4 regions of the Streptomyces luteogriseus genome follow, and region 1 is predicted to be linked to each of the others. Evidence: riboswitches for the same ligand, from Rfam matches in the RefSeq annotation. Region 1 holds a riboswitch; each other region holds the start of a gene.
The links. A riboswitch is a leader RNA that binds a small molecule or an ion and turns the genes downstream of it on or off. The one in region 1 is predicted to bind cyclic di-AMP.
Positions count from the first base shown of each region.

Region 2: linked by a shared signal. The riboswitch ahead of BJ965_RS14900 (C40 family peptidase) and the one ahead of BJ965_RS09720 (M23 family metallopeptidase) in region 1 are both predicted to bind cyclic di-AMP.
Region 3: linked by a shared signal. The riboswitch ahead of BJ965_RS20070 (M23 family metallopeptidase) and the one ahead of BJ965_RS09720 (M23 family metallopeptidase) in region 1 are both predicted to bind cyclic di-AMP.
Region 4: linked by a shared signal. The riboswitch ahead of BJ965_RS04690 (M23 family metallopeptidase) and the one ahead of BJ965_RS09720 (M23 family metallopeptidase) in region 1 are both predicted to bind cyclic di-AMP.

Region 1 is NZ_JACHMS010000001.1:2,223,959-2,230,983, forward strand. Features, by position in the region: gene BJ965_RS09705 (bifunctional acetate--CoA ligase family protein/GNAT family N-acetyltransferase) at 1-1,881, opposite strand, end outside; gene BJ965_RS09710 (HPr family phosphocarrier protein) at 2,061-2,342, shown strand; gene BJ965_RS09715 (GntR family transcriptional regulator) at 2,509-3,204, opposite strand; gene BJ965_RS09720 (M23 family metallopeptidase) at 3,394-4,182, opposite strand; cyclic di-AMP (ydaO/yuaA leader) riboswitch at 4,195-4,359, opposite strand; gene BJ965_RS09725 (M16 family metallopeptidase) at 4,552-5,940, opposite strand; gene BJ965_RS09730 (M16 family metallopeptidase) at 5,937-7,025, opposite strand, start outside.
Region 2 is NZ_JACHMS010000001.1:3,464,297-3,471,321, reverse strand. Features, by position in the region: gene BJ965_RS14915 (C40 family peptidase) at 1-583, opposite strand, end outside; gene BJ965_RS14910 (hypothetical protein) at 1,004-1,357, shown strand; gene BJ965_RS14905 (SLAC1 family transporter) at 1,335-2,276, opposite strand; gene BJ965_RS14900 (C40 family peptidase) at 2,355-3,533, opposite strand; cyclic di-AMP (ydaO/yuaA leader) riboswitch at 3,542-3,714, opposite strand; gene pcrA (DNA helicase PcrA) at 4,029-6,506, shown strand; gene BJ965_RS14890 (M23 family metallopeptidase) at 6,597-7,025, opposite strand, start outside.
Region 3 is NZ_JACHMS010000001.1:4,549,318-4,556,342, reverse strand. Features, by position in the region: gene trmB (tRNA (guanosine(46)-N7)-methyltransferase TrmB) at 1-312, shown strand, start outside; gene BJ965_RS20080 (PrsW family intramembrane metalloprotease) at 576-1,856, shown strand; gene BJ965_RS20075 (aldo/keto reductase) at 1,956-2,900, opposite strand; gene BJ965_RS20070 (M23 family metallopeptidase) at 3,088-4,128, opposite strand; cyclic di-AMP (ydaO/yuaA leader) riboswitch at 4,140-4,296, opposite strand; tRNA gene BJ965_RS20065 (tRNA-Met) at 4,594-4,667, opposite strand; gene BJ965_RS20060 (dihydrofolate reductase family protein) at 4,734-5,864, opposite strand; gene BJ965_RS20055 (MarR family winged helix-turn-helix transcriptional regulator) at 5,941-6,456, shown strand; gene BJ965_RS20050 (GTP cyclohydrolase II) at 6,601-7,025, shown strand, end outside.
Region 4 is NZ_JACHMS010000001.1:1,013,796-1,020,820, forward strand. Features, by position in the region: gene BJ965_RS04665 (MBL fold metallo-hydrolase) at 1-217, opposite strand, end outside; gene BJ965_RS04670 (Glu/Leu/Phe/Val dehydrogenase dimerization domain-containing protein) at 367-1,545, shown strand; gene BJ965_RS04675 (TetR/AcrR family transcriptional regulator) at 1,642-2,253, shown strand; gene BJ965_RS04680 (SGNH/GDSL hydrolase family protein) at 2,393-3,178, opposite strand; gene BJ965_RS04685 (DUF6250 domain-containing protein) at 3,324-4,040, opposite strand; gene BJ965_RS04690 (M23 family metallopeptidase) at 4,210-5,124, opposite strand; cyclic di-AMP (ydaO/yuaA leader) riboswitch at 5,129-5,283, opposite strand; gene BJ965_RS04695 (alpha-galactosidase) at 5,599-7,025, opposite strand, start outside.

The sequences.
Region 1 (7,025 bases):
GGCCTGCGGTGCGGTGCTCGCCGCCGCCGACAGGGCCTCCGCCAGGCCGCCGAGCTCCACGTGGACCACGAGGACCGGCTTCGACGGGGCCGCGGCCGATGCCGAGCGCAGGGCTTCCGCGAGGGCCGCGTCGCCGACCGGGCCCTCCCCCACGGCCGGTATGGCGGTGACGACGACGGCGTCGCACCGGTCGTCGGCCAGGGCACGGGACAGGGCGGTGTGGAAGTCGGCCGCCGAGGCCGCGGTGGTCAGGTCCTGCGGGGGGTGCGGTCGCAGCCCCTCGGCGAGGCACGCGTCGTAGGTGAGCAGGCCGAGCGACTCCGAGTTGCCCAGGATCGCCACCCTGGGGCCGGCCGGCAGGGGCTGGCGGGCGAGCAGCAGGCCCGCGTCGACCAGCTCGGTGATCGTGTCGACGCGGATGACCCCGGCCTGCCGCAGCAGCGCCGACACGGTCGCGTGCGGCAGCCGGGTCGCCCGGACGGCGTGCCCCTGGGGTGCGGCGGCGCCGTGCCGTGCGCCCTGGACGACGACCAGGGGCTTGGCCGCGGCGGTGCGGCGGGCGAGGCGGGTGAACTTGCGGGGGTTGCCGATGGACTCCAGGTACATGAGGACGACGTCGGTGTCAGGGTCCTCGTACCAGTACTGGAGGACATCGTTGCCGGAGACGTCGGCGCGGTTGCCGGAGGAGACGAAGGTGGAGACACCGGTCACGCCCGTGACACCGCCGCCGCGCCGGTGCAGCCGGGACAGCAGGGCGATGCCGATGGCGCCGGACTGGGCGAACAGGCCGATGCGGCCCGGGCGCGGCACCTCCGGGGCGAGGGAGGCGTTGAGCCGTACCCGGGGTGAGGTGTTGATGATGCCGAAGGCGTTCGGGCCGATGATCCGCATGCCGTACGTGCGCGCGTGCCGTACGAGGGCGCGCTGGCGTTCGCGTCCCTCGGGGCCGCTCTCGGCGTAGCCGGCGGAGACCACGACCAGGCCTTGGACGCCGTGTTCGCCGCACTCGGTGACGACCTCGGTGACGTGCTCGGCCGGTACGGCGACGACCGCGAGGTCGACCGGGCCGTCGATGTCCCGCACCGAGCGGTGGGCGGGCACCCCGTCGAGCTCCTTCTGCCCCTCCGGGAGGGCCTTGTTCACGGCGTAGAGGCGGCCGCTGTAGCCGGCGTCCCGGATGTTGCCGAGGACGCTGCGGCCCACGCCACCCGGCGTGCGTCCGGCGCCGATGACCGCGACCGAGCCGGGGGCGAGCAGCCGCTGCACCGAGCGCGCCTCGGCACGGTGTTCGCGCGCGTACTGCACGGCGAGGGAGCGGTCGGTGGGTTCGAGGTCGAACTCCAGCCGGACGACGCCGTCCTCGAAGCTGCGCTTCTGGGTGTAGCCGGCGTCCGTGAACACCTTGATCATCTTGGTGTTCGCGGGCAGCACCTCGGCGGCGAAGCGGCGGATGCCGCGCTCACGGGCGACGGCGCCGATGTGCTCGAGCAGGGCGGAGGCGACCCCGCGGCCCTGGTGGGCGTCCTGCACGAGGAAGGCGACCTCGGCCTCGTCGGCGGGTGCCGACGCGGGCGTTCCGTCGGCACCGATCCGGTCGTAGCGTACGGTGGCGATGAACTCGCCGCCGACCGTGGCCGCGAGTCCCACCCGGTCCACAAAGTCGTGGTGCGTGAAGCGGTGGACGTCCTTGGCGGACAGGCGAGGGTACGGCGCGAAGAAGCGGTAGTACTTCGACTCGTCGGAGACCTGCTCGTAGAAGCTGACCAGGCGATCGGCGTCATCAACGGTGATGGGCCGGATGCGCGCGGTACCCCCGTCGCGCAGCACCACGTCGGCTTCCCAGTGGGCGGGATACTCGTGCCGGTCCGGCGAGGTCTGCATGGGCCCCAGAGTACGGCTAGCGCCTGACAAGGGCGCGAGGCAGTCTGTGGAGGGCGTCAGTCGGGTCGAGGCCGCGATCCGACGGCACCCCGGGGCGGTCCGCGAGGACCGCTCCCGGTACGGCTTCACGGTATGGGAAACTGGTCTAGACAACCCTGAAAAGCGAAGGGCAGCAACACATGGCTGAGCGCCGCGTCAACGTCGGCTGGGCCGAGGGTCTCCACGCCCGCCCCGCCTCCATCTTCGTCCGAGCCGCCACGGCCGCAGGCGTCCCGGTGACGATCGCCAAGGCTGACGGCAACCCCGTCAACGCGGCCTCCATGCTGGCCGTCCTGGGCCTCGGCGCCCAGGGGGGCGAGGAGATCGTCCTCGCCTCCGACGCCGAGGGTGCGGACGCCGCACTGGACCGGCTCGCCAAGCTGGTCTCCGAGGGTCTCGAGGAACTTCCCGAGACCGTCTGATTCACCGAGCGCCCGATCCGTCCGGCGTGCAGCGAAGGGCTCGTCCGAATTCACCGGGCGGGCCCTTCGCCATTCCCGGTGGATGCGGGACGGGAATTCCGATGAATCCGGGCAGCGAAAATAGACCCCCGCAAATTGTCCGCTCTCTTTGTATACGGCTGCCGTGTTAATGCTGCGGGCTCGCCGTGTTTACGGGATGTTGCGAGTTCCTCACACGGTCGGTGCGCTCCTGGGGGGAGCCGAACCGCAGGCGGTGCGCGCCCTTCGCGCGCTCGGTGTGCAGCGCCGTGACCGCCCGCGCGCGCTCGCCGTCCCCACGCGCCACCGCGTCCACGATCGCGCCGTGCTCGGTCCAGGACTCCACCGGACTGGCCGGCGCCTCCACGGCGTACATCCAGGCGATCTTGTGGCGGAGCTGGGTGAGCATCGAGGTCAGCGCAGGGCTGCCGGAGGCCTGGGCGAGCGTCTCGTGGAACCAACCGCCCAGAGAGCGCAGGTCGTCGCTGTTGCCCCGGCGGGCCCGCTCCTGACCCAGCCGGACCAGACCGCGCAGGACCTTCAGATGCGCCTCGGTGCGACGCTGGGCGGCGCGGGCCGCACCGAGCGGCTCCAGCAGCATGCGCATCTCCAGCAGGTCAGCGGCCTCCTGCTCGGTGGGTTCCGCCACGCACGCGCCCGCGTGCCGGCGGGTCACCACGAATCCCTCGGCCTCGAGCGTGCGCAGCGCCTCCCGGACGGGCACCCTCGAGACGCCGTAGCGGCGCGCGAGGAGTTCCTCGGTGAGCCGGCTGCCGCGTGCGTGGACACCCGCGACGATGTCGTCCCGGATGGCCGTGCACACCGAGTGCGCGGGAATACGCATGACCGACCTCCGCTTAATCCCCGTGAAACGCCGACGAGCGGCGTGCGTTCCGTGACTCTATTGCAATGAGCCGGAATTTCCGACGGCAGACGACAATCCATGGATATTTTTTGGACAGCGGGCGGCCGTAAACGCCGAAAGCCCCGGCTCGGGGAGCCGGGGCTTTCGGGGAGAGCGGGGAGGTTCCGGTCAGACACCCACGCCGTGCGAGCGGAGGTAGGCGACCGGGTCGATGTCCGAGCCGTACTCGGGGCTGGTGCGGGCCTCGAAGTGCAGGTGGGGGCCGGTGACGTTGCCGGTCGCGCCGGACAGGCCGATCTGCTGGCCGGGGGTGACCTGCTGGCCCACCGAGACGCCGACGGAGGACAGGTGGCCGTACTGGGTGTACGTCCCGTCGTTCATCTTGATCACGATCTGGTTGCCGTAGGAGCCGCCCCAGCCGGCCTCGACGACGGTGCCCGCGCCGACCGCGTGGACGGAGGTGCCGCTGGCGGCGTGGAAGTCGACACCGGTGTGGCTGCCGGAGGACCACAGGCCGCTGCTGGCCTGGTAGCCGGTGGAGACGTACGAGCCGGAGATCGGGGACACGAAGGTGTTGAGGCGCTTGCGCTCGGCCTCGCGGGCGGCGCGCTCCTTGGCCTCGCGGGCCTTCTCGGCCGCCTCCTTGGCCCTCTCGGCCAGCTCGGCGGCCCGCTTGCGGGCGGCCTCCTCGGCCTTCTGCTTGGCGGCGGCCTCGTCGGCTGCGTGCTGCTGCGCGAGGGCCTGGGCGTCGATCTGCTGGGCCGCGGTGTCACCCATGGTGACGACCGGGGTGAGGCCGGTCTGCTCGGCGCTGGGTTCGGCGGCGAAGGCCGCGGGGGCCGCCACGGTGCCGATCACGCCGGTGGTGGCGAGAGCCGCGACGCCTGCCGCGCGGGCGGTGGAGCGCTGCATCCTGCTGGGACGACGGTGCTTCCCGGTGGCGCGAGTGAACGCCATGTGGTGGCTGGTCCTTTCCTTCCCTCTCGCCTACCGGGTTAGCTGACGGGTTCGGAGCAGGAAGGTCTCCTACGGACTCCCTCGCGACTCGCGCGGGCGCCCGATTCACCCCAGGGACTGCGATGGGTCCCCGGCTCCCCTGGCTCGCGCCGTACGGGGACTCGGCGATGACTGTCCGGTGCCGCGGGTGCGGCGCACTGCCTGACGAACAGCCTGGATGACGCTAAGCGGCGCCACTTTCAATTCCCAAACGAATCCAGGCTTTTGTAGCGCATCCCACAGGGCAGACAGGCAACTCCCATCCCAATTCGGGCATAAAGGGGCCCTGGTGCCTTTGAAGACAACCAGGGCCCCTGCACGCGCGTGCCGCTACTCGGCGGCGACGACGGTGACTTCGCCGATGCCGAGGGCCTCGACGGGTGCCTTGATCTGCGCCGCGTCACCGACGAGAACGGTCACCAGACGGTCCACCGGGAAGGCGCTCACGGCCGCCGCGGTGGCCTCCACGGTGCCGGTCGCGGCGAGCTGCCGGTACAGCGTGGCCTGGTAGTCGTCGGGCAGGTGCTGCTCGACCTGGTCGGCCAGCGTGCTCGCGACGGCCGCCGCCGTCTCGTACTTCAGCGGCGCCACGCCCACCAGGTTCTGCACGGCGACGTCCCGCTCGGCGTCGGTCAGTCCCTCGGCGGCGAGGGTGCGCAGCACCGTCCAGAGGTCCTGGAGGGCGGGACCGGTGTTGGGCGTGTCGACGGAACCGCTGATGGCGAGCATCGCGGCACCCGTGCCGTCCGGGGCGGACCTGAGGACCTGGCCGAACGCCCGTACGCCGTAGGTGTAGCCCTTCTCCTCGCGCAGGACGCGGTCAAGGCGGGAGGTGAGGGTGCCGCCGAGGCAGTACGTGCCGAGCACCTGCGCGGGCCACACGCGGTCGTGCCGGTCCGGCCCGATCCGGCCGATCAGCAGCTGCGTCTGGACGGCGCCCGGGCGGTCCACGATGACGACCCGGCCGGTGTCGTCGGCGGTCACCGGCGGCACGGGACGCGGCTCGGCCGAGGAGCCCGTCCAGGCGCCCAGCGTGTCCCCGAGCAGGGCGTCCAGGTCGATGCCGGTGAGGTCGCCGACGACCACGACGGTGGCCGTGGCGGGACGGACGTGCTTCTCGTAGAAGGCGCGCACGGCCGCGGAGTCGATGGCGGCGACGGTCTCCTCGCTGCCCTGCCGGGGCCGCGACATGCGCGAGTCCGCCGGGAACAGCTCCTTGGAGAGCTCCTTGGCGCCGCGGCGGGAGGGGTTGGCCAGCTCGTGCGGGATCTCGTCGAGGCGATTGTTGACCAGCCGTTCGACCTCGCTGTCGGCGAAGGCGGGCGCCCTCAGGGCGTCGGCGATCAGGCCCAGGCCCTTGGTGAGCCGGGAGGCGGGCACCTCCAGGCTGAGCCGGACGCCGGGGTGGTCGGCATGCGCGTCGAGAGTGGCACCGGCGCGCTCCAGTTCCGCGGCGAAGTCCTCGGCGGAGTGCTTGTCGGTGCCCTCGGAGAAGGCCCGGGCCATGATCGTGGCCACACCGTCGAGTCCGGCCGGCTCCGCCTCCAGAGGCGCGTCCAGCAGCACCTCCACGGCGACGACCTGCTGGCCGGGGCGATGGCAGCGCAGCACCGTCAGGCCGTTGTCGAGCATGCCGCGCTCGGGGGCCGGGAAGGCCCAGGGCCGGGCGTCGCCCGCCTGCGGCCGGGGGTGGAAGTCCATCGTGGCGAGCTCGGTCACTTGTCCGCCTCCTCGTTCTCGTCGGTGGCCGCGGCTGCGGTGTCGTCGGTGATGCCGGCGTCCTCGGCGGTCTCCGCCTCGCCGGTCTCGCCGGCGACGGGCTCGTAGACGAGCACCGCGCGGTTGTCGGGTCGCAGGCGGGCCTTGGCGACCTCCTGGACCTCCTCCGCCGTGATCTCCAGCACGCGCTGGACGGCGGTCAGGGCGAGCTGCGGGTCTCCGAAGAGCACGGCGTACCGGCACAGTTCGTCGGCGCGGCCGGCGACCGTGCCGAGCCGGTCCAGCCACTCGCGCTCCAACTGGGCCTGGGCGCGCTCCATCTCCTCGGGCGTGGGGCCCTCCTCGGCGAACCGGGCGAGCTCCTCGTCGATGGCGGTCTCGATGACCGGAACCTCCACGTCGCCGGACGTCTTCACGTCCAGCCACCCCAGGGAGGGAGCACCGGCGAGCCGCAGCAGGCCGAAGCCGGCCGCGACGGCCGTACGGTCGCGTCGCACGAGCCGGTTGTACAGGCGGGAGGACTCGCCGCCGCCGAGGACGGTGAGGGCCAGGTCGGCCGCGTCGCACGCGCGCGTGCCGTCGTGCGGCAGCCGGTAGGCGGCCATCAGGGCGCGCGCCGGTACCTCCTCCTCGACGACCTCGCGCAGCTGCTCGCCGATGGTCTCCGGCAGCGACCCGTCGCGCGGGGCGGGCTTGCCGTCGTGACCGGGGATGGAGCCGAAGTACTTCTCGACCCACGCGAGCGTCTGCTCCGGGTCGATGTCGCCGACCACGGAGAGCACGGCGTTGTTCGGCGCGTAGTAGGTGCGGAAGAACGCGCGCGCGTCCTCCAGCGTCGCCGCGTCCAGGTCGGCCATCGAGCCGATCGGGGTGTGGTGGTAGGGGTGGCCCTCCGGGTAGGCGAGGGCGGTCAGCTTCTCGAAGGCGGTGCCGTAGGGGACGTTGTCGTAGCGCTGGCGGCGCTCGTTCTTGACGACGTCCCGCTGGTTCTCCATCGACTCCTCGTCGAGCGCGGCCAGCAGCGAGCCCATGCGGTCGGCCTCCAGCCAGAGGGCGAGCTCCAGCTGGTGGGTGGGCATGGTCTC
Region 2 (7,025 bases), 1.2 Mb from region 1:
GCCGTGCCGAGCCCAGCTTGCCGGTGATCGTCTTCTTGTGCTGCTTCAGCTCCTTCTGCCGCGACTTCAGCGAGGTCAGCTCGATGTGGGCGGCCCCGCGCAGCTGCTCGATCTCCCGCAGCTGATTGCGTACGCCCGCGACGGCGGCGTTCTGCCGGTTGCCGACCCGCTCCACGAACTCTGCGTTCTCGAGGTACCGGTCGGGGTCGTCGGACAGGGCGAGCTGCACCGCGGGGTCGAGGCCCCCGGCGCGGTACTGCGCGGCGGCGACCGAACCGAGTGCGTCCCGAGCGGAGTTGAGCCGCTCCTCCTTGCGCGCCGCCTGGTCCTGGAGATCCTTGAGCCGCTGCCCGGCCGCGTAGGCCTTCTCCTTCGCGCCGTTGTACTTCTCGGTGGCGACCTCCGCCTCCTGGTACAGCTCGTCCACCTTGGCCTTGACCTGGGCGGGGCTGAGCTGGGGTTCGGCGTGTCCTGTGCCGTCGAAGCCCGTCGCTGTCGCCGCGCCCGCGAGGGCGATCGTGGCGGCCGTACGGGCCTTGCTGCCACCCATCGAGCGCTGTCGGGGCTTGCGGTGCGCTGCCACCTGGAGGCCACGTCCTTTCCTCGACCGCCGAGGGGTGTGTGCGGCCGCCGGGGGAGCGGACGGGCGGCCTGCGCGTCCGGCGACGGCCCGCACAGGGGGAGCGGATCGCCGCCGGACTTCTCGGCGGTGGTGTCCGACTGCCGCCCCTGGCCCGGGCGGCGGTGGGGAGCCGGGCACCTGGTGGAGGACGCTAAGCGTCGCCGTGCCGGGCCGGTGGCGGGTGTGCGGAAGTGACGTGAGAGGACCGGCGGTGACCGTATGCGATCGTGACCCCGCCGTGGCGCCGTCCACTTCACTCAGCGTGATGACCGATGCGTCGAATTCGGAGCGAGTGACCGTGATCGGGTGCTATGGGGCGCATATATGCATCGGTGGGCCGGTGTCGGGTGCCCCAGGAGCGCCTGATTAGGCTCCGGCCCCATGGACGTACTCATCCACCTCTTCGTCGGCCTCCACATCATCGGCATCGCCTCGCTCCTGGGTGGCTTTCTCACCCAGCTGAAGGCGATGGGCGAGGGTATCGCCCGCTTCACCCCCGCGATGCTGCACGGCGCCTTCACGATGCTGGTCACCGGTGTGATCCTGGTCGGCCTCAACCAGGCCGACGACCAGTCCGTGAACAACATCAAGATCGGCGTGAAGCTGGCCCTGCTGATCGTGATCCTCGGCCTGGTCTACGTGAAGCGGGACGAAGAGAAGGTGGACAAGGGCCTCTTCGGCCTGGTCGGTCTGCTGACCACGGCGAACATCTTCATCGCCGTGCTCTGGACCTGACCTGGGAACGCCGGGCGCCGGCCCGGGCGGCGGTGAGAGCCCAGGCGGTGCACCCGAGCCAGGCGGCCACCGCGATCCACAGCAGCACCTCCCCGGCGGCGTCGAGCCAGGCGACGTCGAGCGCGGCGGCCACCGCCAGGGCGGCCGTGGCGGTCACGACCGCGGCGAACACGGTCGCCCAGCGCCGCACGTCGTAGTGGTGCCGGGGCCAGAAGAGCTCGGCGAGGAGCAGGGCGACGCAGGCGATCAGCGCGAGCACGAGCAGAGTGACGACCGTCGTGCGCAGGGCGCTGGTGTTCTCCTCGTTCCACAGATACAGGCGCGGGCCGTCGGCGCTGAGCAGTTTCGCCCCGGCCAGGGCGGAGACGGCGAGGGCGCCGGCCGCGAGCCAGTGGTCCCCGCACCCCTCCTCCACCTGCCGGGGCTGGAAGCGGAACAGGGCGAGACAGTAGAGGGAGAGTCCCAGCCAGAACAGCACCAGGGCCGCGTGGGCGAGCCAGGCCACCGCATCGGCCGCGGCGAGCGTGGCGCCGAGTACGGCGAGCCCCTCGGTGGCCACGCAGCGCAGGAACACCGTCCCGCGCCGCCCCTGGGCCTCCACGGTGAGCAGCACCGCCCAGAGCAGCATGGCGAGCGCCAGCAGTGCCTCGGCGAGGGGCTGCCGGCCGGCCGCGGAGAAGCCGGTGCCGAGGACGGCGGTCGCGGCCACGGTGGTGAGCGCGGCCGGCGTCTCCGCCCGCCACTGGCCGTGCCTGCGCTGGGCGAGGCCCGCGGCCGCCACCAGCCAGGCCGCGCAGGCCAGGGCGAGGGCGATGCGGGAGAGGACCTCGTACCCCGTGGAGTCGAGTCCGACCGACACGATGCCGGTCGCCAGCGCATACGTCGCCCACCAGGTGGCAAACGGGGAGGGACCGGACATAGCGCCGATGCTAGAGAGCGCCGTGCGGGTTACGAGAGGGGCACGCGCACGTGCCCCTCAAAAACGTGGCGGGACTTCTCAGGCCGGGCGCACCACGCTGTGGATCGCCGACTCGCCGTCGTAGAAGATCGACTCCTCGCGCACGTACGTGCCGGGCTTCGGGGCGTGGATCATCATGCCGTTGCCGATGTATATCCCGACGTGGGTGACGTCGTCGTAGAAGAAGACCAGGTCACCGGGCTGGGCCTGGGAGAGCGGGACCGTGGTGCCGGCGTTCACCTGGTCGTAGGTCGTGCGCGGCAGGGTGACGCCCGCGGCCTTCCAGGCGGCCTGGGTGAGGCCGGAGCAGTCGTAGGAGCCGGGTCCGACCGCGCCCCACACGTACGGCTTGCCGATCTGGGCGCGGGCGAAGGCGAGCGCCTTGTCGGCCTTGGTGGCGTACGAGGAGTCGGCCGGGGGCGTCGAGGAGGACGAGCCGGAGCCCGAAGAGCCGGACGAGGAGGACCCGCTGTCCTGCTGCTGGGCCGCCTCGTCCTGCGCCTTCTGCTGCGCGGCCTGCTGCCGGGCCAGCTCGTCGGCCTTGCGGGCGGCCTCCGCCCGCTTCTCCTTCTCGATCGCCGCCAGCCGGGCCTTCTCCTCGGCGGTCAGCTTCGACATCAGCTCGCGCGCGGCGGCGAGCTTCCGCTGGACGGTGGCCTTGGCCGTCCTCAGGCCGTCCTGCGAGTCGGTGAGCGTCTCGAGGCTCTCGGTGGCCTCCCGGCGCTTCTTCATCGTCTCGGACTGCTGCGTGACGTAGTCGTCGACCGCGACCTTCTGGCGGCCGGTCATCCGGTCCATCAGCTGGGTCTGGTCGAAGTAGTCCTGCGGGGTGTCCGCGAGCAGGAACGTGGCGGTGTCCGGGGCGGCGGCGCCGGTGCGGTACTGGGCGGAGGCGAAGGAACCCAGCTCCTCGCGCGCCTCGTTGAGCTTCTGGGTGCGCTGGGCGACGTCGTCGAGGAGGGTGTCGACGCGCTTGCGCTGCTTCGCGGTCTTCTCCTTGGCCGCGTTGTACTTGTCGGTCGCCGACTCGGCCTGGCGGTACAGGTCGTCGACCTTCTTCTCGACTTCCTCCAGGCTGGGCTTGTCGTCGGCCTCGGGGGCGGCGTTGGCCGACTGGGACAGCAGGGCCACGGAGGTGAGGGCCGCCGTTGCGAGGGCGGGGGTCCGTATGCCTGCCACGCGCGTACCCGTAGGACGCGACTTGCGGTGCGACGCCAAGGGAGGCGACTCCTTCCACGTTCCGCCTACCGGGTTAGCTGTCGGGTTCGGGCGGGTGGTTCGGAAGGTTTGCCCTACGGCCGTCTCCGTACAGGGAGTCGGGCCGATTCACCCCAGGTTCACGGTTGGGTCCCCGGCTCCGGCTGCCGCTGCGGCACACCGGACTCGGCGGAGGCCGCGCGGCCCGGCGACGTTCGCCGGTGGGGGTCATGCGGCCTGGTCGCACCGTAGCCAACTCGTGTGGCCCCTGTGAAGGTTGATGGGTGATATGCCCGATACATTTTCGTGACCTCACTCATGAGCGTTGCCGAGCGTGAGCGATCGCGGGGGATTGGTCACGAGTCGTCCATAATTGCGGGGGGTGTAGCAGGGCGTGGTCATGCGGTCATGGAGGGCGACAATGAGCCGCCGGGCATTCGGCGGGAGCCCCGGCGCGGGGCGATGTTCTCAGGGCGGCGGCGGGCTGTCAGTGGGGCGCCCTAGACTCGGAGAGCGATGAGCAGCCTCTTTGACGACAACTTCCTGGCGAACCTCCAGGCCCAGCGGGGCCCGGCCGACGAGCCCCCGCCGCCACCCGAGGACGATCACGTACCGGAGCCGATTCCGGACGATCTGTTCGGCGGGAAGTTCGACGCGCCCCCGGACCGGGACGCCTACTACCGGGACGGCGCCCCCCGTCCCGTGATCGACTCCGCCGCGCTGCTGGAAGGGCTGAACGACAACCAGCGCGCCGCCGTCGTCCACTCCGGCTCCCCGCTGCTCATCGTGGCCGGAGCCGGCTCCGGCAAGACCCGTGTGCTCACGCACCGCATCGCCCACCTGCTCGCCGAGCGGGACGTGCACCCGGGCCAGATCCTCGCGATCACCTTCACGAACAAGGCCGCCGGCGAGATGAAGGAGCGCGTCGAGCAGCTCGTCGGCCCGCGCGCCAACGCCATGTGGGTCATGACGTTCCACAGCGCGTGCGTGCGCATCCTGCGCCGGGAGAGCAAGAGGCTCGGCTTCACGTCGTCCTTCTCGATCTACGACGCCGCCGACTCCAAGCGCCTGATGGCCCTGGTCTGCCGCGACCTGGACCTCGACCCCAAGCGCTTCCCGCCCAAGTCCTTCAGCGCCAAGATCAGCAACCTGAAGAACGAGCTGATCGACGAGGAGGACTTCGCCGCCCAGGCCACCGACGGCTTCGAGAAGACCCTCGCCCAGGCCTACGCCATGTACCAGTCGCGGCTGCGCGAGGCGAACGCCCTCGACTTCGACGACCTGATCATGACGACGGTCAACCTGCTGCGCGCCTTCCCGGACGTCGCCGAGCACTACCGCCGCCGCTTCCGCCATGTGCTGGTGGACGAGTACCAGGACACCAACCACGCCCAGTACGCCCTCGTCCGCGAGCTCGTCGGCACCTCCGAGCACGCCGTCGACGTACCGCCCGAGGCGGAGGTCCCGCCCGCCGAGCTGTGCGTGGTGGGCGACGCCGACCAGTCGATCTACGCCTTCCGCGGCGCGACGATCCGCAACATCCTCCAGTTCGAGGAGGACTACCCGGACGCGACGACGATCCTGCTCGAGCAGAACTACCGCTCCACACAGACGATCCTCAGCGCCGCCAACGCCGTCATCGAGCGCAACGAGTCCCGCCGCCCCAAGAACCTGTGGACCAACGCGGGCACGGGCGCGCAGATCACCGGCTACGTCGCCGACACCGAGCACGACGAAGCGCAGTTCGTCGCCGAGGAGATAGACCGCCTCACCGACGCGGGCGACGCGAAGGCCGGCGACGTCGCCGTCTTCTACCGCACCAACGCCCAGTCCCGTGTCTTCGAAGAGATCTTCATCCGCGTCGGCCTGCCCTACAAGGTCGTCGGCGGCGTCCGCTTCTACGAGCGCAAGGAGGTCCGGGACGTCCTGGCCTACCTGCGTGTGCTGGCCAACCCGGAGGACTCGGTCCCGCTGCGCCGGATCCTCAACGTCCCCAAGCGGGGCATCGGTGACCGCGCCGAGGCGATGATCGACGCCCTGTCCCAGCGGGAGAAGATCAGTTTCCCGCAGGCGCTCAAGCGCGTCGACGAGGCGTACGGCATGGCCGCGCGCTCCACCAACGCCGTCAAGCGGTTCAACACGCTGATGGAGGACCTCCGCACCATCGTCGAGTCCGGCGCCGGACCGGCCACGGTGCTGGAGGCCGTCCTGGAGCGCACCGGCTACCTCGCCGAGCTCCAGGCCTCCACCGACCCGCAGGACGAGACCCGCATCGAGAACCTCCAGGAACTCGCGGCCGTCGCCATGGAGTTCGAGCAGGAGCGCGGCGAGGAGGAGCAGAGCACCCTGTCCGACTTCCTCGAACAGGTCGCGCTGGTCGCCGACTCAGACCAGATCCCCGACGAGGAGGACGGCGACGGCGTCATCACGCTGATGACCCTGCACACCGCCAAGGGCCTCGAATTCCCGGTCGTCTTCCTGACCGGCATGGAGGACGGTGTCTTCCCGCACATGCGCGCCCTCGGCCAGAACAAGGAACTGGAGGAGGAGCGGCGCCTGGCCTACGTCGGCATCACCCGCGCGCGGGAGCGGCTCTACCTGACCCGGTCCACGCTGCGCAGCGCCTGGGGCCAGCCCTCGTACAACCCGCCCTCTCGTTTCCTGGAGGAGATTCCGCCGACCCACGTGGAGTGGAAGCGGACGGGAGCGACCGCCCCCGCGTCCTCCGGGCCGGTCTCGGCGGTGGCGGCCTCGCTGTCGTCGTCCCGCTCGCGCTCGTCGGCGTCGGGCGCCTCCGGTTTCGCCACGCGCCGCACTGCCGAGAAGCCGGTGGTGTCCCTGGCGGTCGGGGACCGGGTCACGCACGACCAGTTCGGGCTCGGGACGGTCGTCGGGGTCAAGGGCACGGGCGGCAACGCCGAGGCGACGATCGACTTCGGCGACACCAAGCCGAAGCGGCTGCTGCTGCGGTACGCGCCGGTGGAGAAGCTGTAGCCCGGTGAGACGGGCCGGGGGCCCCGCTCGCTCCACGGGCGGGGGCTGCCAGGACGTTTGCTCGCTCGACGGGCGGGGGCTGCCGGTACGTTACGTCGGGTCGATGCCGTGGCTGCGCAGCCACGGGAGCGGGTCGATCGCCGAGCCGCCGCCCGGGCGCACCTCGAAGTGCAGGTGCGGGCCGGTGGAGTTGCCGGAGTTGCCGGAGCGCGCGATCGGATCGCCGGCCTTCACGGTCGTACCCGAGGGCACCGTGTAGGTGGAGAGGTGGCAGTACCACGTCTCCGTGCCGTCCTTCGCGGTCAGGATCAGCATGTTGCCGTACGCGCTGTTCCACTGCGTACGGACGGTGCCGTCGGTCGCGGCCATCACGGTCGTGCCGTACGAGACGGGGAAGTCGATGCCGGTGTGCAGGGACATCCAGTTGATGCCGGACTGGCCGTAGGTGGCGCTGAGGCCGTGTCGCGCGACCGGCAGGGCGAACTTGGGGCGCAGCCGCTCCTTGCGGGCCGCCTCCTC
Region 3 (7,025 bases), 2.3 Mb from region 1:
TGGCCCAAGAAGCGGCACCACAAGCGCAGGATCATCCAGCCCGACTTCCTGACCCTCGCCGCCACCCGCATCAGACCCGGTGGCATCGTCCACTGCGCCACCGACTGGGAGCCGTACGCCGAGCAGATGCTCGAGGTCCTCACGGCGCACCCCGACTTGGAGAACACGCAGGCGGACGGTGGTTTCGCGCCGCGCCCCGACTTCCGTCCCCTGACCCGTTTCGAGGGCCAGGGACTGGACAAGGGACATGTCGTGAACGACCTCCTCTTCCGTCGCGTACAGCACGTGGACCAGCCCCCCGCCGGCGCCTGACCACCCCTGGCACCTCTCCCGCCTGCGGACAGCGCCCATCCGTCGTTAGGGTCAATTCCGTGGCCACCAGCCCCCCGCATCCGTCGTACCCCAGCGGTCCCACCGACGGCGCACCCTTCGTTCCCTCGGACACGGCCGGCCCCGGCACGGCCGGCCCCGGCACGGCCGGCCCCGGCACGGCCGGCCCCGGCACGGCCGGCCCAGCCACACCCGGCCCAGGCACGACCGGCCCAGGCACGACCGGCCCAGGCACGACCGGCTCCCTGCGGCACGCCCACTGGTGGCACCGCGCCTGGGTGCGCTACGGCGCGCTGAGCACACTCCTCGCGATATCCGGCCTGGTCATCCTCGCCCTGGTCCGCGAGGAGACCGGCACGGAAGGGTTCCTGGTCGGGCTGGGGCTGGCCGTCCTCCCGGTGCCCCTGCTGATAGCCGCGTTCCGCTGGCTGGACCGGGTCGAGCCCGGCCCCTGGCGGAACCTGGTGTTCTGCTTCGCCTGGGGCGCCTGCGCGGCGGCACTGATAGCGATCGTCGCCAACAGCTTCGCGACGAGATGGATAGCGACGGCGACGGCGGACCCGTCCAGCGCGGACACCCTCGGCGCGACGGTGATAGCGCCGGTGGTCGAGGAGTCGGCCAAGGCGGCGGCCGTCCTCCTGGTCTTCCTCTTCCGGCGCCGCGACTTCACCGGCATCGTCGACGGGGTCGTCATAGCCGGCGTGACGGCCACCGGCTTCGCCTTCACCGAGAACATCCTCTACCTCGGCACGGCCTTCGGCACCGACCAGCTCACCGGCGGCCGCGGCATCGCCTCCGTCACGGCGGCGACCTTCTTCGTGCGCATCATCATGTCGCCGTTCGCGCACCCGCTGTTCACGGTCCTGACCGGCATCGGCTTCGGGATCGCCGCGCTCTCGGCGGGCCGCCGGCCCCTGCGCCGCATCGCCTTCCCGCTCGGCGGGCTGCTGCTCGCGATGGGGATGCACGCGATGTGGAACGGCTCGTCGGCCTTCGGCGAGTACGGGTTCTTCGCCGTGTACGCGGCGTTCATGGTGCCCATCTTCGGGCTGCTGACGTGGCTGGTGATCTGGACGCGGCAGCGGGAGCTGAGGACCGTACGGGCGGAGCTGCCCGCCTACGCGGTCGCCGGCTGGCTGACCCCGGCCGAGCCGTACGCTCTCGGCTCGATGCGGGCCCGCCGGATCGCCCGCCAGTACGCCCGCCGGCACGCGGGCAGGGCGGCGGCCCGGGAGGTGGCCCGGTACGAGGCGTACGCGACGTCGCTGGCGTTCCTGCGGCACCGGGCCCGGCGGGGCAGCCCCGGGGCGGACTTCGCCGTACGGGAGCGGGAACTGCTCGGCGAGCTGTGGCGGCGTCGGGAGGTGGCCCGCCCCGCCCTGGACCACGCGGCCCGGATCACCGCCCCTCCGGTCCCGGTGACGCCACCGCCCTGGCCGATGTACGGGGTGTACGGGTACGGCCACCCGTCGGCGCCGTATCCCGCGTACACGCCGTACCCCGCGTACAACCCCTACCGCTCCTGAAGCGGCTCCCCGCAACCGCGCGCCCGAAGCTCCGCTACCGAATCCGCTCCCCGAAGCTTCTCCCGAAGCCGCTCCCTGAAGCCGCTCCCGAAGCTCGGATCAGGCCGAGGCCCGGGTGAGCCGCGCGATCTCGGTCTCCGAGAGCGTCAGCTCCCCGACGCCGAGCAGCGCGGGCAGCTGCTCCACCGTCCGCGCGGAAGCGATCGGCGCCGCCACGGTCGGCTGCGCGGCGAGCCAGGCGAGGGCCACGGTGGCGACGGGAGCGCCGTGCACCCCGGCGACCTCGTCGAGGGCGTCGAGAACCCGCCGCCCCCGTTCGGTCTCCAGATGCTTGGCGGCACCGCCCGCCCGCGCGCTCTCGACCTGCGTACCGGGCCGGTACTTGCCCGTGAGGAAGCCGGACGCGAGCGCGTAGTACGGAACGGCCGCGAGGCCGGCCCGCTCGGCGAGGTCCTGGATCTCGCCCTCGTAGGTGTCACGGGAGACCAGGTTGTAGTGGGGCTGGAGGGCGACGTACCGGGCGAGGCCCTCGCGGTCGGAGAACTCCAGGGACGCCCGCAGCCGCTCGGCGGTGATGTTGGAGGCGGCGATGTGCCGCACCTTGCCGGACTTCACGAGGTCGTCGAGCGCGCCGATGATCTCCTCGACGGGCACGTCGGGCTGGTCGAAGTGTGTGTAGTACAGGTCGATGTAGTCGGTGCGCAGGCGCCGCAGGGAGGCGTCGGCGGCGGCCTTGATGTTGGCGGCGGACAGGCCCCGGAAGCCGGGATGCTGGCTGACCTTCGTGGCGACGACGACGTCGGAGCGGTTGCCGCGCGCTTCGAGCCACGCGCCGAGGATGGTCTCGGACTCACCGCCCTGGTTGCCGTCGACCCACGCCGAGTAGACGTCGGCGGTGTCGACGAAGTTGCCGCCGGCGGCGGTGTAGGCGTCGAGGACGGCGAAGGACCGGTCCTGGTCGGCGGTCCAGCCGAACACGTTGCCGCCGAGGGCGAGGGGGAAGACCTCGAGGTCGGAAGTACCGAGCTTGCGAAGAGTCGTCATGGTCGGTGTCAACGACCGCGCAGGAACGCCTCATTCCGCAACGGACGCAAAACTCCCGTAAACCCCACGCCACCCCGCACGCCGCCGCACCGGACGAAGCCGCTCCGCGCCACACCGCAAAAGCCGGCGGCCCTGACGTCGAGGGGTCGTCGTCAGGGCCGCCGATGCTTCGACGAGCGCGCACTGCTCAGGGAGTCAGTCCCTTGCCCCGCAGCCAGGCCATCGGGTCGATGCCGCTGGCGGATCCGCCGGAGTGGACCTCGAGGTGCAGGTGCGCCCCGGTGACGTTGCCGGTGGCGCCCACGCGGCCGATGACGTCGCCGGTGCTGACCTTCTGGCCGACGCTGACGCCGATGGAGGACTGGTGCGCGTACCAGATCTCGGTGCCGTCATCGAGGGTGAGCACGGTCTTGTAGCCGTAGGAGCCGTTCCAGCCCGCCTCGGTGATGGTGCCGCTGTGCACGGCCTTGATCGGCGTGCCCGTGGGGGCGGCGAAGTCGAGGCCGGTGTGGTAGCCGGAGGACCAGTAGGCGCCGGCCTGGCCGAACGTCGAGGTGAGGGTGTAGGAGGAGGTCGGCAGCGTGAACTGCTTGGCGAGGGCGGCGAGCCGCTCGGCCTCGGCCTTCTTCCTGGCCTCTTCCTCCGCCTTCTCCTTGGCCTCGGCGGCCTTGGCCTTGGCTTCCTTCTCCGCCTTTGCGACCGCTTCCTTGGCCGCCTTCTCGGCGGCGGCCGCGGCGTCCTCGGCGGCCTTGGTCTCGATCTGTTCCTGCTGGTGCTCGACCTGCGCCATGATCCGGGCACGCAGCGCGTCACCGGCGCCGGCGCGGGCGCCGGACGTGTCCTTCGCGGTGTCCGCGGTGGCGGTGCCGAGGCTGCTGAGCGGGGTGGCGGAACCTTCGGGGGTGTCGTCGTCCGAGATGAGGGAACCCACCGAGGGCAGGTCCGGAACGGAGATGGACACCGGGGGCTTGCCGGTCTGGGCGCTGGCCATGCCGCCGGCACCCACGGCGGCTATGACACCGACGCCGAGGACGGTGGAGCTGCGGGCGAGGCCTCCGCCGCGCTGCTTGGTGACGCGATGCCGGCCGCGGACGGGACGGATGGACTCCTCGGTGGGGTTCCACTCCTGGAACGGGCCCTCGTCGGTGTGCTGGCCGCCGAATCCGAAGGTGTCGTTCTCGCGCTTCGGCGCGTACGGGGCCGCGGGGGCAGGCCGGTTGGACGCCACGTGGGCGTACTCCTTTCCTTCCTTCTCGCCTACCGGGTTAGCTGACGGGTTCGGAGCAGGAAGGTCTCCTACGCGCGTATACCTGCCGTGCTTCCACGGTGGTATCCGCCCGATTCACCCCAAGTGGTGGTTCCCCGGTTCCCTTTCGGGATTCGGCGCGTGCGCACGGAGCCGCCTTCTGTGACGGCTGGGACGACCGCGCTGCGTTATCGAACGTTAATGGAGGCGCGAGGGGTATTCCAGCGATTCCACTTGATCATTAACCTTTTTCGCGCGGACTTACCTGCCATGACCGGCTTAAATCGGGCGAGTTGACCGCACCGCAGGTGACTGACGGGTTTTGACGGTGCGTCAGTTGTTATGCGGAACGGGACGGTTCGCTCACCGACCGTAGTGAGCCATCGGGCAAGCATGGGAAAGCACCGAGGGCCGGAACCCTTTCGGATTCCGGCCCTCGGCCTTCAGTAGCGGGGACAGGATTTGAACCTGCGACCTCTGGGTTATGAGCCCAGCGAGCTACCGAGCTGCTCCACCCCGCGTCGTTGTGACTCCAGTGTACGCCATCCGCGGGACCACTCGCACACACCCACCGATCGGGCCGGTGCTCAGCCCGGCAGGTGATGGTTCGGGGCCTTGGCCCGCTCCTCGTGTTCCGGGAGGACGACGACCTCCACCCCCCGGGCCGCGAGGAGCCCGCTGCCGTCGGCGTCCGTCACGAAGGTGTCCGGCTCGCGCCAGGCCGTGACGACCCGCCGTACCCCCGCGTCGAGGATCAGCCGGGCGCATGGGGCGGGGCGTGAGGCGCGGCGGGCGCACGGCTCCAGGCTGCTGTACACCGTCGCGCCGGGCAGGCGCGGGTCGGCCGGGTCGATCTTGGCGAGGGCCGCCTCCTCGGCGTGCACGACCGGGTCGCCGGCCTCTCGGGAGTGGCCGCGGGCCAGTTCCGTGCCGTCGGCGGCGACCACGACCGCGCCCACGCTGAACGCCGTGTCCGACGGCGGGCAGCGCTCGGCCAGTTCACAGGCGAGGGCGAGCCAGTGGTGGTCGGCGGCGGCGGGGAGCCCGCCGGTGCCCGGGGCGGTCGGCTCGTAGCGCATCAGGACCACGTCCTCGATCCGCCGCGTCTCCAGCAGCCGGAGCCGGCCGCCCTGGTAGCCGCCGGGGCCGAAGAGGCGGGGGGCCCGGGGGTCGCCCACGAAGAGCGGGGCGAGGACGAGTTGGAGTTCGTCGGCGAGGCCCTGGGTGAGGAGCTGGGTGTGGATCAGTCCGCCGCCCTCGACCATGAGCCGCCGTACGCCCCGGACGTCGTGCAGGTGCGTGAGCAGCCGCCGCCAGTCGAGGTCGGCGCCGAGCGGGACGACGTCGGTGTTCAGGCCCAGGGAGCGGGCACGCTCGGCGCCCTGGTCGGTGGTGTAGAGGATCTTCCCCCCTCCGGTGTGCCAGAAGCGGGCGTCCGGGTCGAGGTCGCCGGAGCCGCTGACGGTGACCTTGAGGGGGTACTCGGGCTTGCCTGCGGCGGTGCGGGCGGCCCGGCGGCTCTCCGAGTTCACCAGCAGCCGCGGGTTGTCGGCGCGGATGGTGCCGGCGCCGATCAGGATCGCGTCGACGCCGGCCCGGACCTCGTCGACCCGGTCGAAGTCGGCCGGGCTCGACAGAAGCAGGCGGTCGGGCCCGGTGTCGTCCAGGTAGCCGTCGAGGGAGACGGCGGCGGACAGCAGGACGTACGGACGAGGCATCGGTGCTCCGCGGCTGGTCGGGACGGCGGGACGGGAGGGGCTTGGTTCAAGTTTGAAACAAACCTACACTGGTGGCATGACGACTCGCTGGCTCACCCCCGATGAGCAGCGCGCCTGGCGCGCCTACATCGCCGCCTCGCTGCTCCTGGAGGACGCGATCGACCGGCAGCTCCAGCAGGACGCCGGCATGCCGCACCTGTACTACTCCATCCTGTCCGTCCTGTCGGAGTCCCCGGAACGGCGGCTGCGGATGACCGATCTCGCCGAGCGGCTGAAGATCACCCGCAGCCGGCTGACGTACGCGGTCGCGCGGCTGGAGAAGGACGGCATGCTGCGGCGCGAGGCCTGCCGCCACGACAAGCGGGGCAGTATCGCCGCGCTGACCGACGAGGGGTTCGCCGTGCTGGAGCGGACGGCTCCCGGGCATGTCGAGACGGTGCGGGACTTCTTGTTCGACCGGCTCAGCGAGGAGCAGGTGGGGCAGCTGGAGGAGATCTCCACCGCGATCGCACAGGGGCTCCAGGAGGACGGGGCCCGGCCGGCGGCGGACGACGTGCCGTGGCGGCGGAGGTCGTCGCCGTCCTGCTCATGACGCGCCGGTGACGCGCATCACACAGAGCCTCAATCTCATTGCTTCAAATTTAAAGCATGAGTAGGGTTCCGGTCGTGGAGCTGCTTCAAATCTGAAGCAGTACGGTTGTGCAGCCGAACAGGAAACGGAACCCGGAGGCCCCGCATGCCCGACACCCCCGCCGTCATCGCCACCCCGCGCTCCCGCGTCCGGGTCCCGCTGCGCTTCCACGACGGCTACGAGGCCGACGCCGAGCTCGTCACCTTCCACGGGCTGGCCGACGGCCAGGAGCACGTGGCCATGGTCCTCGGCGAGCCCGGCCCCGTCCCGCTGGTGCGGCTGCACTCCGAGTGCCTGACCGGGGACGTGTTCGGCTCGGCCCGCTGCGACTGCGGCCCGCAGTTGCGCGAGGCGGTCGAGAGCATCGCCGAGCGCGGCGGCGTGCTCCTCTACCTCCGACAGGAGGGCCGGGGCATCGGCCTCTACAACAAGCTCGACGCGTACGCCCTCCAGGACGAGGGGCTGGACACGTACGAGGCGAACGCGGCGCTCGGGCTGCCCGAGGACGCCCGCGACTACACGGCCGCGGC
Region 4 (7,025 bases), 1.2 Mb from region 1:
GGCGGGGCCGGGTGTCCTTGTCGAAGAAGACCTTCGCGAAGTCCAGGGTCGAACCCGAGGGCCGGGTCCGCGCGGGGCCGCCGGGGTTCTGGAAGACCCCGTCCTCGAAGTGGGGCGATCTGCGGATGCGTGCCATGCGCTCGCCGCGCGGATCCGCGCCGAACGCCCCGGGCTGCAGCGCGCGGAGCCCGGAGCTCAGGGTACGGAAACCGGCCACGGTACCTCCAGGTGGAGTCGGTCAGGCTTTCCATTATGGTCGGCCCCTCCGACAGCACCGGATCACAGGGGTCCCACCGGAGAGGATCCGGAGCGATCCGCGGGAGATACTGACCAGCGATTCAGTATCCCGGCGGCGAAGGAGCCCGTATGGCCACCCCCCTGCTGTCCCTGACCTGGACCGATCACCTCACGGGCCGGCAGGGCTTCCTGGTCGTCGACCGGCTGGTGCGCGGAGTCTCCAGCGGCGGTCTGCGGATGCGCGCCGGCTGCACCCTCGACGAGGTCGCGGGTCTCGCCCGCGGGATGACCGTGAAGGAGGCCCTGCACTACGACCCGGCGAACCGCTACGTCCCGCTCGGCGGTGCCAAGGGCGGCATCGACTGCGATCCCCGGGATCCGGAGGCGTACCCGCTGCTGGTGCGCTACCTGCGCGCGATGCGGCCGTACATAGAGAGCTGCTGGACGACGGGCGAGGACCTGGGGCTGACCCAGGACCTGGTCGACCGGGCCGCGGCCGAGGCGGGGCTGGTCTCCTCGATCCAGGCCGTCTATCCGCTGCTGGACGACGAGGCCGAGGCCCGGCGGCGGCTGCGGGACGCGTTCGCGGTCGAGGTCGACGGCATCGGCCTGGACGAACTGGTCGGCGGCTGCGGTGTGGCGGAGGCGGCCCTGGCCGCCCTGGACCGGGCCGGTGTGCCGTACACCGGGACGCGGGTCGCCCTCCAGGGGCTTGGCACCATGGGCGGGGCCACGGCGCGCTTCCTCACGCGCGCGGGCCTCACGGTCGTGGCCGTCGCCGACCTCAGGGGCACGATCACCAACCCGATGGGCCTCGACGTCGAGGCGCTGCTCGCGGCGCGGGACGCCCACGGCACGGTGGACCGCTCCGCGCTGCGCCCCGGCGATCGCGAACTGGCGGGCGACGCCTGGCTGTCGGCCGACGCGGACGTGCTGGTGCCGGCGGCCGTGTCGTACGCGATCGACGCCGGGAACCAGGAGCGGATCACCGCCCGGTGGGTCGTGGAGGCGGCCAACATGCCCGTACGGCCGGAAGCGGAGCCGCTGCTGGCCGCGCGCGGGGTGACCGTACTGCCGGACGTCGTGGTCAACTCGGGGACGAACGCCTGGTGGTGGTGGACGCTGTTCGGGGACATCGGTGCCGACGCCGAGGAGGCGTTCGTGTACACCCGCCGCTCGATGCGGGCGCTGGTCGAGCGGATGCTGGACCGCGCGCGGGCCGACGGGACGACACCGCGCGCCGCCGCCCACGCCATCGCCGCGGACCGGCTGCCGGTGATCGCGGAGCGTTTCGGCTGGTTCCGCTGAGGCGCCCGCCCCTCCTCGACGGCGGTCGTCGCGGGCCCGGCCGGACAGGCCGAAACACCCCGTCGAGGGCCGCACGCGCGTGGGTAGGGTGACGGCGTGACGAGAGTCCGGTTGAGTGTGGCTCAGCGGCGCGGGGATCTGTTGCGGGCCGCCATCGAGCAGATCGAGGCGAGGGGTGTGGCGGCGGTCAGGATCGCCGACGTGGCCTCGGCGCTCGGCGTGAGCAACGCGCTGGTCCTCTATCACTTCTCGTCGAAGGAGCAGTTGGTCGCCGCCGCGTTCCGGCACGCGGCGGAGGGCGACCTGGCGCATCTGCGCAAGCTGCTCGGCCGCCGTTCGCCGGCGCTGCGCCGGCTGCGGTCGGCCGTACGGTGGTACGCCCCCACCGGGCAGGCCAAGGGCTGGCGGCTGTGGATCGAGGGCTGGGCGGCGGCGCTGCGCGACCCCGTGCTGCGGGAGGTCGCCCAGGACCTCGACCGGCAGTGGAAGGCGGCCCTCGCCGAGGTCATCGCGGAGGGCGTGGCGGCGGGCGAGTTCCGCTGTCCGGACCCGGCCGGCACGGCCTTCCGGCTCACCGCCCTCCTCGACGGTCTCGCCGTGCAGCTGACGTCCTACGCCGGCGCGGTGCCGCGAACGCGCGCCCAGGAGTGGGTGGAGGAGGCACTGGCCCGCGAGTTGGGGCCGGCACAGGAGCGGCCGGCGCCCTGAGGGTGCTCCGAAAGCGGCGCCCGTCCCGGTGCGCCCCGGACACTCCGGAAGCCCGGGCCACGACGCGTGCGGGCCGTGCCGGGGTCCCACCCGGCACGGCCCGCACGGGAGCCGACCCCGACACGCGGAAGCCGCTCCCTCACGCCACCGCTGCGATCCGCATCCTGATGTCGTCCGGCGACAGCGCCCCCTTGGCCGTCACATGGTCGCCCGACGACTCGCCGCGCAGCCGGCGCCCGATCCACGGCACCAGGAACTCCCGCGCCCAGGCGACGTTGTCCCGCCGCATGTCGAGAGCGCCGCGCGGGGGCAGCGGGGGCCACGGCTGCTCGGGGTCGGCGGGCACGTCGAGGCCGAGCACCTGGCCCGCGCGGAGCGCCACGCGTGTGTGCCCCTCGGGCGAGAGGTGCAGCCGGTCGGCGTCCCAGGCCCTGCGGTCCTGCACACTGCGCAGGGACCACAGGTCCAGGACCGGGCAGCCGTACCGGTCGGCGATGGCCCGGACGTGTCCGTTGTACGTGGCGATCTTGCCGCGCAGGTGCTTGAGGACGGGCACGCCACGGGTGTCGAAACCGGTCGTCACCATGACCGTGCCGGACACGGCGGTGAGCTGGGCCAGGGCCCGTTCGAAGCGCTCGGCCACCTCGTCCGGGTCGGTGCCGGGCCGGATGATGTCGTTGCCCCCGGCGCAGAACGAGACGAGGTCCGGGGCCATCTCGACGGCCCGCGGCACCTGGTCCGCCACGATCTGGTCGAGGAGCTTTCCGCGTACGGCGAGATTGGTGTACTGGAAGTCGCCCTCGGGCCTGCGGTCGGCGAGCAGGACGGCGAACCGGTCGGCCCAGCCGACGAACGCCCCGTCGGGGCCGGGGTCGCCGACGCCCTCGGTGAAGCTGTCCCCCACCGACACGTACGACCCGATCACTGCTCTGCTGTCACTCTTCGAATCGTCTGCCACAGCGGTCCATGATTCACCTTCGAATGTGACCTACGCGACCGTAGGAAAGGGTTGACGGGCGGTGAGATAAGCCACTCCTAAAGTGTTCACCAACTCCGGAATACACCGCTTGTCAGGGATGTTTCGGGGTGAGCCGCCAGACCCGGAATCCGCTGATCCGGAAATGGCTCCACACGGTCCGGAAGGCGAAGTGCCCACCTGTGTACGGCTGCGGGTCGGTGTGGTCGAAGACGAGCCGGCCGTTGTTCCACCACCGGACCGTGGAGCCGTCGGAGACGATCCGGACGCGGTTCGGCTCGCCCGGGACCAGCAGCGGCTCGGTGTAGTCGAAGACCAGGGGGCGGACACCGGGTTGGCCGACGTAGCGGCGCAGCCGGGTCGTGGTGTTGTGGTTGGCGCCGTAGCCGGCGTAGTACGTCGTGAGGTGGTCGTACTCGTCGAGCGCCCCGCCGCGCGGCGTCGCGAAGAGGTCATCCGGGGAGCGGACGTCGGTCGCGTTCCAGAAGTTGTTGAGGTCGGAGACGCGGTCGTTGGCTCCCCCCTCGGACACCGGCGTGGCGGTGTACTCGAGGACGTACGGGCCGTCGAGACGCCGTGTGAACCAGACGGTCGCCCCGCTCGGTACGTCGATCTCCAGGACGCCGCGCGAGGCGGTGACCGTACCGCCGTCCTGGAGTTCGGTCACCCACTGGGTGAGGCCGTGACGGAAGTCGTCGTGAGCGATGAGCCGTCGGCGCCCGGGGACGGCACTCGCGCTCCCCGTCGGGGCGATGGCCGCCAGGGCGGCTCCTGCTGCCAGGGCTGCGAACGTTCTGCGGGTGGTCGGCACGGGACACAGCTCCTTCAGAAAGCGCTTGCACTCACGATGCGATCACTGTGTCTCAACTGCCGCCCCCTGTCGATCCCTTGAGGCGGTCGACGCAGACACACCGAAGGCCGGACCCGGGGATCGGGGTCCGGCCTTCGGAGGCGTGTCAGGCAGGCGGTCGTGCGGTCGGTCAGCCGACAGAGACGCCGTGCGAGCGCAGGAACGCGACCGGGTCGACGTCGGAGCCGTAGTCCGGCGTGGTGCGGATCTCGAAGTGCAGGTGCGGTCCGGTCACGTTGCCGGTCGCGCCCGACAGGCCGACCTGCTGCCCGGCCGTCACGGTCTGGCCGGCCGAGACGGAGAGCTGGGACAGGTGGGCGTACTGGGCGTAGTGGCCGTCGTTCAGCTTGATGACGACCTGGTTGCCGTAGGCGCCGCCCCAGCCGGCGGAGACGACCTCGCCCGGGCCGACGGCCTTGAGGGACGTGCCGGTCGGTACGACGAAGTCGACACCGGTGTGGTAGCCGCTGGACCACATGCTGCCGGACATGCGGTACGGCGTGCCGACGGTGGCACCGTCCACCGGGAGGGTGTAGCCGCTGGAGTTGCTCTCGGCGGCGGGCTTGGCCGCGGCCGGCTCGGCAGCGGTCTGCGCCTTCGGGGCCGACTCGGCGGCGGACGGCTTCGGGGCCGAGGCCTTCGGCGCGTCCGGGGCGGCGGCCTTCGGCGCGCTCGCGGCCTTCTTGCCGATCGACAGCTTCAGGCCCGGGTGGATCAGCGACGGGTCGGAGCCGACGGCGTCACGGTTGTCCGCGTAGAGCTTCTTCCAGCCGCCGCTGACGTTCTGGTCGTCGGCGATCCTCGCGAGATAGTCGCCGGCCTTCACGGTGTACGTGCGGGGGCCATTGGCCTTTTCGGCGGCCTTCTTCTCGGCGGCCGGAGCGGACTGGACGGCCTTTTCCGGAGCCGTCTCCGGGGTGGCGGCATGAGCGCCGGCGGCCCCCATGAGCGGCAGGGCGAGGGCGGCCCCGCCGGTTCCGGCGACGGCGATGGAGCGGGTGAAACGCTGGGACTTGGGGCGGCGGTGCTTACCCTTCGCGGGCATGGCGAATTCCTCTCCGTCGCCTGCGAGGTGAGCTGTCGGGTGCGGGCTGGAGATGCCCGGCCGCGCCGTGGCGCGGCTTAACCCCAAGCCGTTCCGGGAACCGGAACAGGCGTCTTACCTGTGGGTCCCCCGCTCCTGCCGTACGTCGGGTCAGTGTGTGGGGCTCCGGGCGGCGGCAGGATTAGGCGTCCGTCCGGATTGGTGTGGAACGTAAGCGACCAAGACGCAATAGGACAAGCTTGCGGTTGCCCGTGACGGTGTTTCCCTTGATGCCTCGGCAGATGCGGCGTCACCGAGCGTGGATTACGGATCTCCCGCTTTCCTCAATACCCCTGAATAACGCCAGAATTACGTGAACATGGCAACAACACATCGTCACGAATATGACGATGGTCACGCACCCCGACCTCATCTCCTTTACGATCGGGGCACGTTACCCCTTAGCGGCCGAAGCTCCCTATTCGGACAGAACGACTACTTCCGCTTAAGCCGGACGACTGCGGCGTCCAGGTCTCCACGCAGACCGACCCCCAGTCCGTGATGAAGCAGCACGGCCCCTCGGTGTACTTCGCCGGTTTCGAGGCATTCGTACTCTGCTGCCGGGTCGAGACCGCGCAGCCGGAGTGCCGGTACGCGCTCGCCGTAACGCTGCGCCTGGAGCCAGGCGAGGACGACGGTCTCGTCGCCGAGGACGTACTGCACGGCACTCGATCCACCCTCCGGGGGACGCAGCCGGTAGAGGTCGCCGCGCTGCACCACGGGCCGGATCTCCTTGTAGAGCCCCACCCACTCCCGCGCCTCGGCGAGCTCCTCGCGCGTCCACTTCGTGAGGTCGCCGCCGACGCCCAGCACGCCGGCCATGGCACTGACGAAGCGGAACCGCAGGGAGCTGGCCCGCCGGTTGAGCATGGCGTTCGGACTGTCGGTGACCCAGGCGGCCATGACCCGGGCCGGATGGATCTGACTGAAGCCGTCCTGGATCGCGAGCCGGTCGAGCGGGTCGGTGTTGTCCGAGGTCCACACCTGGTCCGTGCGGCTCAGCACGCCGAGGTCGATCCGGCCACCGCCGCCCGAGCAGGACTCGAAGGCGACTCCCGGGTGGGCGGCCCGCAGCCGGTCCAGCAGGGCGTACAAGCCGTGCACGTGGTCGATCCACAGCCGCTGCGGGTAAGGGTCGTCCGGCCAGCCGGCGTCGGTGAAGCAGCGGTTGAAGTCCCACTTGACGTAGTCGATCGGAGCACTGGAGAGGAGCGCGTCGAGCTGCTCCCACAGGTACTCCCGGACGTCCTCGCGGGCCAGGTTCAGTACGAGCTGATTGCGGAACTCCGTCCGCTTTCGTCCTGGTTGGTACTGCACCCAGTCCGGGTGCGCGCGGTACAGGTCGCTGTCAGGGTTGACCATCTCGGGCTCGACCCAGATCCCGAACTGCATGCCGAGGCCGTGCACGTGGTCGGCGAGCGGCTTCAGTCCGCCCGGGAAGCGGTCGGGGTTCGGGGTCCAGTCGCCCAGTCCGGCCCGGTCGCTGGTACGTGCCCCGAACCAGCCGTCGTCGACCACGAACAGCTCCACGCCCATGGCGGCGGCCCGCTCGGCGAGCGCCCGCTGCTGCTCCTCGGAGATGTCGAACTCGGTCGCCTCCCAGGAGTTGAACAGCACCGGCCGGTCCCGGCCGACGTCCGGGATCACGTACGCCCGCTGGTACGCGTGCCAGGCGCGGCTCGCCCCGCCGAAGCCGCCGTCGCTCCAGAGCCCGGCGAAGACAGGGGTCGTGTACGACTCCCCCGTGCCCAGCATCAGCAGGCCCGAGTCGTCGTGGCCGGCGCCGCCGGTGATCTGCACCCGCGCGTCCGGCAGCTGGGCCACGGCGATGCGCCACGACCCGGACCAGCCCAGGGCACAGC